Regions from separate parts of the Neorhizobium sp. IRS_2294 genome, predicted to be linked through region 3. Evidence: predicted binding sites of a transcription regulator. Region 3 holds the regulator's gene; each other region holds the start of a gene.
The links. The regulator LexA, encoded in region 3, represses DNA repair genes until DNA is damaged. The targets are predictions, from matches to a motif close to TGTTCNNNNTGTGTTCNG.
Positions count from the first base shown of each region.

Region 1 (4,162 bases), on a different replicon from region 3:
ACCGGCGGGTCCAACCGTCGATGTCAAAACGCTGCACGCCAAGATCGGGGAGCTGACGCTGGAGAATGATTTTTTAGCCGGAGCGCTCGGCAAGGCGGGATTGCTGAGCGGAAAGAAATGATCGACCGCGAGCATAAGCTATCCGTCGTGCGCCAGGCGAAGCTTCTCGGCTTCAGCCGTGGCAGCGTCTATTATTCGCCGCGTCCGGTGTCTGACGGCGATCTGGCTCTGATGCGCCGGATCGACGAGTTGCATCTCGACTACCCATTTGCCGGAAGTCGGATGTTGCAAGGGCTCTTGAGGGGAGAAGGGCTGGAGACTGGGCGGCTGCACGTCGCCACGCTGATGAAGAAGATGGGCATCGAGGCGATCTACCGTCGCCCGAACACTTCGAAACCGGCTCCCGGTCACAAAATCTATCCGTATCTCCTCCGCAAGCTGGCGGTCACCCGCCCCAACCAGGTCTGGGCGATGGACCTGACCTACATCCCCATGGCGCGGGGCTTCGTCTATCTTTGCGCGGTCGTCGACTGGTTCAGTCGGAGGGTTTTGTCGTGGCGGCTGTCGATCACGATGGAAGCAGCCTTCTGTATCGAAGCGGTCGAGGAAGCGCTTGCCCGCTACGGAAAGCCGGACATCTTCAACACCGATCAGGGCTCGCAGTTTACCTCCGTCGACTTCACGGCGGTGCTGAAAAAGGCTGAGATTGCCATCTCGATGGATGGCAAGGGTGCGTGGCGGGACAACGTCTTCGTCGAGCGGCTCTGGCGTTCGATCAAATACGAGGAAGTCTACCTCCACGCCTATAAAACAGTGTCCGAGGCCCGCGCTGGCATCCGCCGCTATCTGACCTTTTACAATAGCCGACGCCCACATTCATCCCTTGACCGGAGGACGCCGGATCAGGCCTACTTCAACGCGCTGGCACCAATGATGGTGGCGGCATAATCGAGGTGGAAATCCACTTAGCGAAACGCCCGAAACTGTTCAGACAAACCGAGCCAGCTCTACTCGGCAGTCTTTTCCGGGTTATGTCGGCTGTGACTGGGCGCGAAGACGTCACGACCTGATCGGGCCACTGTTGCGCCAGGGGTCAATACGACCCGCAAAGCAAGAGGATCAAAGGCATTAGGATCATCTCTTCGGCAGCCGTGATGGTGCCAAGACACTTCGCCTCCATCTTTCGTCACCGAAAATAGCTCAGAATGTCCTAAGTTTGCTCCACCATAGCCAGACGCGGCTTGTACGGCAGCCTTCGAAGCATCTGCAGGCGGGCAGGATTCTATAACTTTGGATGTGGTGGCTTTAGCTTAGAGCGGCGGCAGCGTTCAGAACAGTACTTCACATCGCTCCAGTTCTTGGCCCACTTCAGCCTCCATGCAAAGGGTTTGCCGCATGTCGCACACGTTTTTATCGGCAGATCCGCTTTCTTGACCATTCTCGCCATATGGATCCTCTCCTAGACAATGTGTTCACGAAAATGCGAGCGTACCAATCGCCGCTCAGTTACCGAAGTGGCAATTCCACGAGCCCTACCCTATCTGGGGGTAGCAATCAGCGATTGGAAGCATCCGACTTCCAACTCTTTTCATGTCCGCTTGAGCTATTTCCGCTCACTTTATGTTCCGCCTGTCCTATGACAGGCCAGTTTGCCATGTTTGAGACAGTGAATGATCAACCGATCGACTTTTGATTTTCTAGAGGAAGCCTCCAGTAATCACGGCGCCGAGTGGCTTGACGACAACCGAGCTGAACTTGATTGCGCGCGCCGCGACTTAATCGAATTCACCCTAGCGTTGGCTAATAGCACAGGGTCGATCGACAAGCGCGTAGATGAGGCCAACCGAGATCCCCGCAAATGTTTGAGTGCCGCGTCTATCTCGAAAGGCACCTGCTGCATCACGTTGCGAGTTTCGCCTTCGAAGAACGCAGCCGCGACATATTACATGCAAATCTCTCCGCACAGCTCATACAGCGGAGGCGGAGCGCTGCTACCCCCGCCACGGCTTGCCCGCATTTTGCGGCAAACAATCGCAAGCCACACCGGCAAATGGAGAGGGATCGTCGAGGGTCCATTATTTCGGACATATTTCCCAAATGGTCTGACGGGCGGTCATGATTTGAGCGCCAGCGGGTACGTCAGAAATCACGACGCGCTCGACTTTTTCAATCTCAAAAACTTCGGAGCCTGTCGCAACGTTTCTGACGAGATGCTCGTGTCCTCCAATCTCGTCGAGGAAATAGTAAAATCATTCGCCGCTGCCCGCGCCCTGGTCGATTACATCAATCGGGCAACGACTAAGCTCCCGTAGTCCCGATAACCGGACGGCTCTTGCGCGCACACTTACTGACCCGAAGCTTATCGAGACGAAAAAGTAGGCTCGCGACTATCAGCACGGTCGGGATGTGCTTGATCGGTTTCCTGTCATTGAGATTGTTTAGGACGCTAAAAAGGTGGCTGCAGACGTCTCGGCATTAGAGATTTTGCTTGCGAGCACTTATACGGTATGGACCGGCTCTCTCCCCCATTACGACAGATTTCCAGGAAAGGGTGATCTCTCTTCGCACAATCAAGGCATCAACCGCTTCATGGACGGCCGGCATGTAGTCACGCCACTCAAGCGGGGCATTGTGATCATTTGCAAGGCTACGCGCAACTTCGCTCGGGCACGTCGTCCCATCAGGTCGACTGGCGACAAAACTCAAAATGGTCGATTCCGCATTCGCGCTCATGGCTCGTCCCCATTTAATTGAACTGTCTCGCGGGTCATTTGACAGTTACATTGTCTCAGCAAAGCATCAGGCAAGACCATCTCTGCGGAATACACCTCACAGCGGTGGTGGTGGACTGGACGGCTCCGTGTTGAGCTGGGGAGAGATCGACCTCCTTAAGGCAAAGCGATACGAAAACCTCTCACCCCCCTATGGCGACCTTCAGCGCTCCCCTTCAGTCCGATTAACCCGCAGCGGCTTGACAGTGTCTCTGCGGGTTAGTCCGATCAGATAAGACGTAAAGGGTCGGCAGGGTTAGCGCCCTGTCGGCCGCTCCAAAAAACTCCGCCTCACCGCACAAACCGCTCTGAGACCGCCAACATGGTGACGGCTTGACCGGCTCGGGCGAGGAGCTCGTCGAAGGCGGCCCGATCGGTGTCCACGCCGTCCTGGAACGCCGTCAGGGTGGGCCACCACAACTGGCGGGCGCCCAGGAACGGTGCGCCGTCGCCGTGCACCTCGGCGCTCGGCCGGTTCACCGCGTGACGCAGCGCGCCGATCCGCAGGCCGAGCTCGGCGTCATCAGCACCCGCCCAGCCGGGATTGCCATCGAGGTGCACGAACTGCAGGAGATGGATGCTGGTCGGCCGCTCCAGCACGTCCCATTGTCGATCAACGTCGGATACGGCACCCATTGGAGGCCGCGAGACGATTACATCCTCCTCGGTGATGAAGAAGATGACATTCGGCAGGTCTTGGAACAACGGCTCGTCGGGGCGGATGTTGTCGACGAACAAGGGCTCGTCGACCAGTGCGGCGGCGTCTTTCGGGGAGTCGAACGACGGCATGGCAACGCCGTCGTACTTGTCCTGACCCGGGCCGAGGCGGTCGGTGTCGAACTGGTGCCCTTGGACGTAGGTGAGCATGCCCGGGATCTGGCGTCCCATGGTGCTGTGCGGGTGACGCCAATGGTCGTGGAAGCGCTGGCGGTCGATATCGGGGCGGCGGGGGAGGAGGGCGAAGAATCGGATCACGGAAGGTTCTGACTGTGTTGTGTCGATTGACTTGGTTAAATTGTTTAGCTGGCTGACTTTTCCCGGCTGCGGATGATCTTGCTGTTTGGGATTGACCGAACGCCCTGACTTGATCGGCCCGTCACGTTACTTCACCGACGTTAGACGAAGCAGATCGGTCGAGCAGGCCGACGACGCCTGCCGCCCGCAGCCGGTAGTACGCGGGATGCGCCGGGCCGCGAATCCGGTGGGGGCGAAGCTGTGAATTATCAGCGGCATGACGATCCAGTTCGCTAGCTTCATCGAGCCGACGCGGATGGATCGGAACAGACCGTCGGTTGAAGTCATAGGGAGCCTCCCTCCTTGATTTGCGAGATAGGTATACTTCTGCTACTAAGTTGCAAGAACGCACTTACAGTCGCCTAGGTATCACCAAG
Region 1 is NZ_CP191440.1:589,239-593,400, forward strand. It holds partial or broken gene ACQY1K_RS19915 (IS3 family transposase) at 1-948, shown strand, start outside; gene ACQY1K_RS19920 (DUF2256 domain-containing protein) at 1,283-1,447, opposite strand; gene ACQY1K_RS19925 (DUF2461 family protein) at 1,671-2,312, shown strand; gene ACQY1K_RS19930 (DUF3253 domain-containing protein) at 2,476-2,733, opposite strand; gene ACQY1K_RS19935 (EthD family reductase) at 3,063-3,746, opposite strand; gene ACQY1K_RS19940 (hypothetical protein) at 3,873-4,073, opposite strand.
Region 1: ACQY1K_RS19925 (DUF2461 family protein) is a predicted target of LexA. The motif match lies at 1,611-1,628, and genes of this name have one in related genera.

Region 2 (4,162 bases), 850 kb from region 3:
ATGGGCTGGATGCACGACACGCTCCATTACATGGAGGAAGATCCGGTCTATCGCAAATACCAGCACGGAAGCCTGACCTTCGGCATGGTCTATGCCTATTCCGAACGCTTCATGCTGCCGCTGTCCCATGACGAAGTGGTGCACGGCAAGGGCTCACTTTTTGGCAAGATGCCGGGCGACCACTGGCAGAAGATGGCCAATCTGCGTGCCTATTACGGCTTCATGTGGGGCCATCCCGGCAAGAAGCTGATGTTCATGGGCGGCGAAGTCGCGCAGGTGACCGAGTGGAACCACGACGCGTCCGTTGTCTGGGATCTGCTGGACAGCCCCGATCATGCGGGCATGCAGCGCTTGATCGCCGATCTCAATGCGCTCTATTCGGCCGAGCCGGCGCTTCAGTATGGCGATCTCCATCCTGAAGGCTTCGAATGGGCCGTGTCCGACGATGCGGAAAACTCCGTTACCGCGATGCTGCGCCTGTCGCAGGATCGGCAGTCGGCAATCATCGTCGCTTCCAACATGACGCCGGTGCCGCGGCACGGCTACCGGATCGGCGTGCCGTTCGAAGGGCGCTGGGAAGTGGTGCTGAATACCGACGCTGCGATCTACGGCGGCACCAATTTCGGCCAGACGGAAGCCTGGACGGAGAACCAGTCGGCGCATGGCAAGACAGCGTCCATCGCTCTCGACATCCCGCCACTGGCGACGGTGTATTTGCGGTGGCGGGGTTAAGTCCCCGGCATCACCCGGATTGAGCGCTTCCAAGAGATGAAACGGCTGACGGGACCTAGTCCCGCCAGCCGTCTCGATAGACGACCTTGTCCGCGCCGGCAAACCGCCCCACCCGCTGCAGCTCGGCATCGAGCTTGGCCAGCCTGCCTGCGGATGCCCGAACACCCTTTTCCAGCCACAGCCGCTTGACATCAAGCACACCCGTTTTGCGCTCCGCCTTCATGTCGATGCGACCGATCATGCGGTCGCCTTCCAGAAGCGGAAAGACGTAATAGCCGTATTGCCGCTTCGGCTCGGGCACAAAGACCTCTATGCGGTAGAAGAAATCGAACAGCCGCACCGCCCGGTCACGGTTGCGCAGTAGCGGATCGAACGGGCTGAGCACCCTCACCCGTGCCGGCGGTTCTGGAATATCGCCGAGGTTTTGGGGAAAGCCTGAGAACGCGAAGGAAGCGCGCGGGCGGCTGTCGTCGGCGGTTTCGATCAGGACTTCGACGAGTTCATCGCGATGGGCTTTCACCCAGTCCCTCGCCTCTTCCGGCGTGACGATATCCCAGAAGGCAGCGAGTTCTCCCGATGTGGCAAAGCCAAGCTTTTCCATCGCGCTGCGGCAGGCCCAGTCGATGAAGTCCTCGTGGCTGACATCCGGTTCGTGATGGTGGGCGGCAATAACGCGCTCGGTCAGATCGTAGATCTTCTGGAAATTCACCCGGCCGGCAATCGAAAGCTTGCCGGTGTGCCAGTAATATTCGAGCGCCGTCTTGTTGGGATGCCAGTTCCACCAGCCGCCGGATTTGTGATCCTCCATCTTCATGTCGCGCGACATGATCGCACCGTTTTCGGAGATGTGCTTGAACGTGTCCTCGAAGGCGGAATCGAAACTCTCGCCATGCCATTTGCGCCAGCGCTCGGCCAGGATCGGTTCGCGGCGGCGGAAGCGATGCTTCCAGTAGCGGAACAGACGCGCCGGAATGATCGAGGCGTCGTGGGTCCAGTGCTCGAACAGCTCGCCGTCTTTTTCCAGAAGCGATGTCAGATGCTCTCGCCGATAGGTCTGGTTGCGCGAAAACAGGATCATGTGATGGGCGCGCTCGACGGTGGCGATACTATCCACCTGCACGAAGCCCAGATCATCGATCAGTTGCAGAAGACCGGCCTTGTTGAGCGCACGGGTCGGCGGTGCGGAAAGCTGCTGCCGTTCGATGAAAATCCGTCTTGCGCGGGCATTGTCGATCAGAATCGCCATGGCAACGAGACTAGGGCGACAGTGGACCGGATGCAATGTTCACTTTTCATTCCGCCTTCCCGCTCTGCTCCCGCCGCGATATAGACCGTTCAGCAACCGAGGACCGGCATTGGACATCCATTTCGACAAGGCCGAAGCCCGCTTCGACGGGCGTGTCACGCTGCATCCGCTGACGGTGCGGCTGACCGAGCGCCGCATCGGCGTGATCGGCCTCAACGGCTCCGGCAAGACAACGTTTGCGCGGATGATCAACGGACTTGTCTCTCCCGCGAGCGGCAATGTCGTCGTCAACGGCTTCGATACGAAGGCCGACACCGACCGCGCCCGCGCGCAGGTTGGTTTCATCTTCCAGAACCCGCAGAACCAGATCATCCTGCCGATCCTGAAGGAAGACATCGCGCTCGGCCTGACGTCGCGCAAGCTTTCGAAAGCCGAGATCGAGGCCCGAACGACGGCGATCCTTTCGCGGTTCGGCATCGGACATCTTGCCGACCGTCGATCGCACGAGCTTTCCGGCGGCGAGTTGCAGCTTGCGGCCTTCGCCTCGGTTCTGGTGACCGAACCGGACATTTTGATCATGGACGAGCCGACCAACCAGCTGGACCTGAAAAACCGCAACCTGGTGGCCCGCACGATCAGAGAGCTCACCGAAAACGTCATAGTGCTCACCCACGATCTCGATCTCATCGCGGGCTTCGAGCGGGTTCTGTTGTTTGACAACGGCCGGCTTGCCGGCGACGGAAACGCTGCCGAGATCATTGCCCGTTACCGCGAGCTTGCCGCATGAAGACGCTTTACGTGGACGGCAGCGGCTTTCTGCACCGGCTTTCGGCCCGGGCGAAGCTTGTGCTGCTGGCGGTCGCAAGCCTTGCGCTGTTCCTGATCCAGTCGCCGTTAGTGCTTGGCGTCGGTGCGGTCGCCAGCGGCCTGCTTTTCGCTTCGCTGCGAATCGGATGGCGGCAAACATGGCTGCGGCTGCGGGTTCTTGTCCTCACCATCGCAGCCGTTGCGCTGTTCACGCTGGTTTTCAACAGCCCTGTCGAGGCCGTCAGCGTGTTTTTCCGGCTTTCGGCGCTGGCGCTTCTTGCGTCCGCGGTGACGGCCACGACTACTACCGGCGATTTTATTACGGAAGTGACATTTGCGGCTTTGCCGCTTGAAAAGCTCGGGCTTGTAAAAGCTGCGGATATCGGCCTGTCGATCGGCCTTGTGCTGCGCTTCATTCCGGAAATCCTGCTGCGTCACCAGGCCATCCGCGATGCGCATATCGCGCGAGGGTTGCGCCCTCGAACCCTCTCCATCATCGTCCCGCTGATCATCCTCACATTGAAGAATGCCGACGAGATTGCCAGCGCAATTGACGCCCGGGCAATCCGTGCGCAGAAGTGATACAGATTCAGTCGTCAAGGAATAGCTATTTGCCTACTCGTGATCTCGTTCTGGCCGCCCTGTTTGCCGCTATCATCATCGTGCTGGGACTGGTGCCGCCGGTCATGCTCGGTTTCATTCCCGTCCCCATCACGGCGCAATCGCTCGGCGTGATGCTGGCCGGCGTCGTGCTCGGCGCCAAGCGCGGCACGATCGCGGTCCTCCTGGTACTGGTGCTTGCAGCGATCGGTCTGCCGGTTCTGTCCGGCGGCCGCGGCGGCCTTGCCGTCTTCATGGCGCCGACGACCGGTTATCTGATCGGCTGGGTGTTTGCCGCGATGGTAACCGGCTATCTGTCGCAGATCATGGTGGGTCGCGACCAGGCAGGGCTGGTGCAGGGTGTGAACTTCTTTATCGCAGCCCTGATGGGCGGCGTGATCGTGCTTTACGGGATCGGCATCACCTATCTGGCGCTGATCACCGGCATGGGCTTCGTCAAAGCGTTTCTCGGCTCGCTCGCTTTCATTCCGGGCGACGTCCTGAAGGCTGTGATTGCGGCGCTCGCCGGTCGGGCCGTGATGGCAGGCTATCCGCTGCTGCCGCAGCGCGCGTAAGCAGTCAGTCGAGGAACTGATACAGCCAGTCGCGCAGGTCTTCGGGCAGCGCGGCCGGCGTCCGGGTTTCCGGATCGCATGCGGACCAGACGATTTCGGCTTCGGCCACCTCATCGCTGCCGCGCGTGAAGCGGACGATAAAGCCTGCGGACTTGCCGCCGATCTTGCTCACTCCGACATGGGTATGGACGAGATCGCCGAG
Region 2 is NZ_CP191439.1:788,810-792,971, reverse strand. It holds gene glgB (1,4-alpha-glucan branching protein GlgB) at 1-732, shown strand, start outside; gene ACQY1K_RS03715 (winged helix-turn-helix domain-containing protein) at 788-1,978, opposite strand; gene ACQY1K_RS03710 (energy-coupling factor ABC transporter ATP-binding protein) at 2,088-2,765, shown strand; gene ACQY1K_RS03705 (energy-coupling factor transporter transmembrane component T family protein) at 2,762-3,367, shown strand; gene ACQY1K_RS03700 (biotin transporter BioY) at 3,397-3,960, shown strand; gene ACQY1K_RS03695 (acyl-CoA thioesterase) at 3,965-4,162, opposite strand, start outside.
Region 2: ACQY1K_RS03710 (energy-coupling factor ABC transporter ATP-binding protein) is a predicted target of LexA. The motif match lies at 2,015-2,032, and genes of this name have one in related genera.

Region 3 (4,162 bases):
CGCTTTCACGACCGCCACAGCGCGTCTCGGTTCTTGCCAGAAGCCAACACGAACCTGCAGACATCGGAGAGCGCGTTTCCGGCCGTGCCCGTCTGTCGCCACCCTCTGGCCCGGCGCTTCCCGGATTGAACGATTTCGCCTTCTCCTCCTACTTCGATCAAATCGGGGCCGTTGGCTTCTTTTACGGCGCGCCTAGCGTACAACCGGCGATCGATGACCAACCCGGGTTATGGTCGGACATGCAGCGAGGGCTTTTTGCGCTTCGCAGCGCAATCGGCAATCGCATCCGCGATACGGTCAAGGGGGATGCGGGCGCTTTTGCTGCCGCAATCGTGACCGACGAGCGCCGTGCAATTTCCCGTGAGACGACCGAGGCGCTTCGTCTGTCCGGACTGGCCCATATCGTCGCGATCTCAGGCCTCAACATGGCGCTGGCAGCCGGTATCTTCTTCGTCGGCGTTCGCTCCGTCCTGTCGCTGTTTCCAGGCTTTGCGCAGGCCTATCCGATCAAGAAGTTTGCCGCGTTCGGTGCGCTTGTCATGGCGACCGCCTATTACCTGATTTCCGGGTTCGGGGTTTCCGCCGAGCGGGCCTATATCATGATGGCGGTGATGCTGGTCGCCGTGCTCGTCGATCGACCCTCCATCAGCCTTCGCAACGTCGCCCTTTCGGCAATCATCATCCTCGCCATCTCGCCGTCGGAGATTCTGGGTCCGAGTTTCCAGATGTCGTTTGCGGCAACCGCGGCACTGGTGGCAGGGTTCGCCCTCTGGACGCGATATTTCGCGAAAGGTAAGGAGGAGACAAAAGGTAGCAACCGGTGGATAACGGGTGTCGCGGCGACGTTCCATTTCATTGCCGGGATCGTGGTGACGTCGCTGATCGGCAGTACATCGACGTCGATCTATTCGATCGAGCATTTCCACCATCTGACCACCTACGGCCTCGCGGCCAATCTCGCGGCCATGCCGATCATTTCCTTCGTGGTGATGCCGGCAGGTCTCGTGGCCATGCTGCTGATGCCGTTCGGGCTGGATGCTCCCTTTCTGTTCATCATGGGCGAGGGGCTGCGGATCGTCATTCGCATTGCCGAGATCGTCGCCGCATGGGGCGGCGATATTGCCATCGGCCGGCAGAACCCGCTTTTCCTGCCTCTGGCGACGGCAGGCTTTCTGCTTCTGACGCTGCTGCGCACGCCGCTGAGGCTGACAGGCGCGCTGTTCATGGCGGTGGCTTTGCTCTTTGCGGTCCGCTCAGGCTCGGCGCCGAGGCCTGATATCGTCATATCCGAAGACGGCGCATCGGTCGGCGTGATCCAGGATGACAAGATCACCCTCAATCGAACCCGACCGCCGGGATTTATCTACGATCAATGGCGGCGAGCGCTGGTGCTTGAGACCGGAGAACAACCGCTCGCCTTGCCGGTTCTTGCCTCTTCGGAACCAGCGCGAGGTGCCAGCCTTGCGAAAAGCGATGACAGACCACCTGGACCACATTCGCGACCGGATTTGACGCGCCGGGAAATCGAATATGTCAGGGGTTTTCTTCAAGCATTGAAGCCCGGACGATTCGCCTGTCTGCCGAAAATCCTGTGCGCGGCGCAGACTGCTCAGGACATCCGGATCGTCACCGTCGAAGACAACCGATACACCGGTCTTGCCTGCGATGTCGGTCGGATCATCGTCTCGCCCGGCGCACGCTTCGATACTTGCCGCTCCGGCGCCTTGCTTCTCAGCAGGCGGACGTTGCGCCGGACTGGCGCACTGGAAATCACCATTATTCCGAACGCGACAGCGCCAGACATCAAGATTACGGCGGCGATGCGAGACAGCGCACAGACCTCAAGCCGTCCGTGGACCGTCCACCGGTTCTATGACTGGCGAACGCGACAACTCGACTTTGGCATCCCGGAGGCTGTTGCTGCGCATCTCCGGGATGACACCGTTCTTAATGATAGCGGCGAATAAGGCCGACAAGCTTGCCCTGGACCTTCACCCGGTCGGGCGGGAAGATGCGGGTCTCGTAAGCCGGGTTTGCCGCTTCCAGTGCGATCGAGGCACCCTTGCGGCGAAACCGCTTCAGGGTCGCTTCTTCCTCATCGACCAGGGCAACGATGATATCGCCTGGACTTGCGGTGCTGGTATTCTTGATGATGACGGTATCGCCATCGAGGATGCCGGCATCGATCATCGAATCGCCCTTCACTTCGAGCGCGTAATGATCGCCGGAACCCAGCATCTCGATCGGAACGGCGATGTCATGGGTGTTGTTCTGGATCGCGGAGATCGGCACGCCGGCAGCGATTCGACCCATGACCGGGATGTTTGTCGAGAACGGATTGTCCGCCATGACCGGCGCCGGCTTCTGAGCGACGACCGGTTGCGTTTTGCCGAGGCTTCCCTCGATGACACTGGGAGAAAAACCCCGTCGCGGATGAAGGTTCGCCACATAGGCGTCAGGCAGCTTGATCACTTCGAGCGCGCGTGCTCTGTTCGGCAGGCGGCGAATAAAGCCACGCTCCTCGAGCGCGGTGATCAGCCTATGGATGCCGGACTTCGATGCAAGGTCGAGGGCGTCCTTCATTTCGTCAAACGACGGCGGCACGCCTGATTCTTTCATCCGCTCGTGGATGAACAGAAGTAACTCCTGTTGCTTGCGTGTCAGCATGGATGGGACCCTCAGAATTGGAAACAAATGCAGAACGGACGCTATATGTTCTATCTGTGTTCCGCAAGCCCCAAATTTTTGCTCAAGAATAGTCTCATTTCAGCGTTCGATCACGTATTCAGTTCGTGCGCAGCACTTGCCGAGCTTCCCGCGATAGCCAATGTTCTGCGGAATAAGACTTTGGGGGTGTAAGTGGGTAACAAGTCAGTCGATCATTTGGTTCTGCCCGTTGCAGATCTGGCGTCAGCGCGGGGGAGGTTGACCGCTCTCGGCTTTACTGTGGCACCTGAAGGTGTTCACCCTTTCGGCACAGCTAATGCCTGCATATTCTTCGCGGATGGCTCGTATCTCGAGCCGCTGGCCATTGTGAACCGTCGGCAAGCCTCGCTTGCGGCAAAACGAGGCAACGTGTTCACCGATCGCGACATCCGCTTTCGCGGCCAGCGGAAAAGGGAAGGTCTATCGGCGGTGGTCGTCGGGACGCAGGATGCAGCGGCCGATCATAGCCGTTTTGTGGACGGGCACATGTCTGCGGGCGAGATGCTTCAATTCTCCCGCCCGATGCAGTTGCCCGATGGTGGGGAGAGCGAAGTCTCATTCCGTCTGGCGTTCGCGGCAGTCCCCGAGGTCGATGACATCTTGCTGTTTTCCTGCCAGCGCATGGCCGCATTACCGGCAGATCGCGGTGGTCTAGATGAGCACGCAAACGCCGTTACAGGCCTTCGAGAGATCGTCTTTTCTGCAGATGACCCGCTGGAGTTTCTGCCGCTTTTCGAAACCGTGTTCGAGACGCAACCCGAGCAAGGGAAAGACGGTCTGCGGATCGAAGCTGCCAATGCCAGCATCCGCATTCAATCCAACGACACGTTCAGCGACGAGTTCCGGTCTTCGATGAAGCCCTTGTCATCGTCGCGCCTCGCTGCGCGCGGGATCATCTTCAAGACCACCGATCTCGCCGTGACAGAGATCACCCTTGCTGCTAATGACGTCGCATTCATCCGCAGGGATGGCCGCGTGATCGTGTCGGCAGCCCCGGGGCAAGGTGTGGTTTTCGGTTTCGAGGAATAGTGAAATGACAGTCTCCGCCAATTCTGAAGTGTCCGTGGGCGAGGGGAGTTCGAAAGTCGTTTTCTCAAACACGGCAAAGCTCTCGCTGATTGCCGGTCCCTGTCAGATGGAAAGCCGCGATCATGCGTTCATGATCGCCGGCACGCTTGTCGAACTCTGCAAGAAGCTCGGCATCGGCCTCGTCTACAAATCCTCCTTCGACAAGGCCAACCGCACGTCGATCTCCGGCAAGCGCGGCATCGGCTTGGACAACGCGATGGCAATCTTTGCCGATCTCAAGAAGGAATACGGCTTTCCGGTTCTGACCGACATCCACACTGAAGAGCAGTGCGGCCTTGTGGCGGATACGATCGATATCCTGCAGATCCCCGCCTTCCTGTCGCGCCAGACCGACTTGCTCGTCGCGGCCGCAAAGACCGGTTGCGCG
Region 3 is NZ_CP191439.1:1,641,908-1,646,069, forward strand. It holds gene ACQY1K_RS07980 (ComEC/Rec2 family competence protein) at 1-1,967, shown strand, start outside; gene lexA (transcriptional repressor LexA) at 1,948-2,667, opposite strand; gene ACQY1K_RS07990 (VOC family protein) at 2,860-3,735, shown strand; gene kdsA (3-deoxy-8-phosphooctulonate synthase) at 3,740-4,162, shown strand, end outside.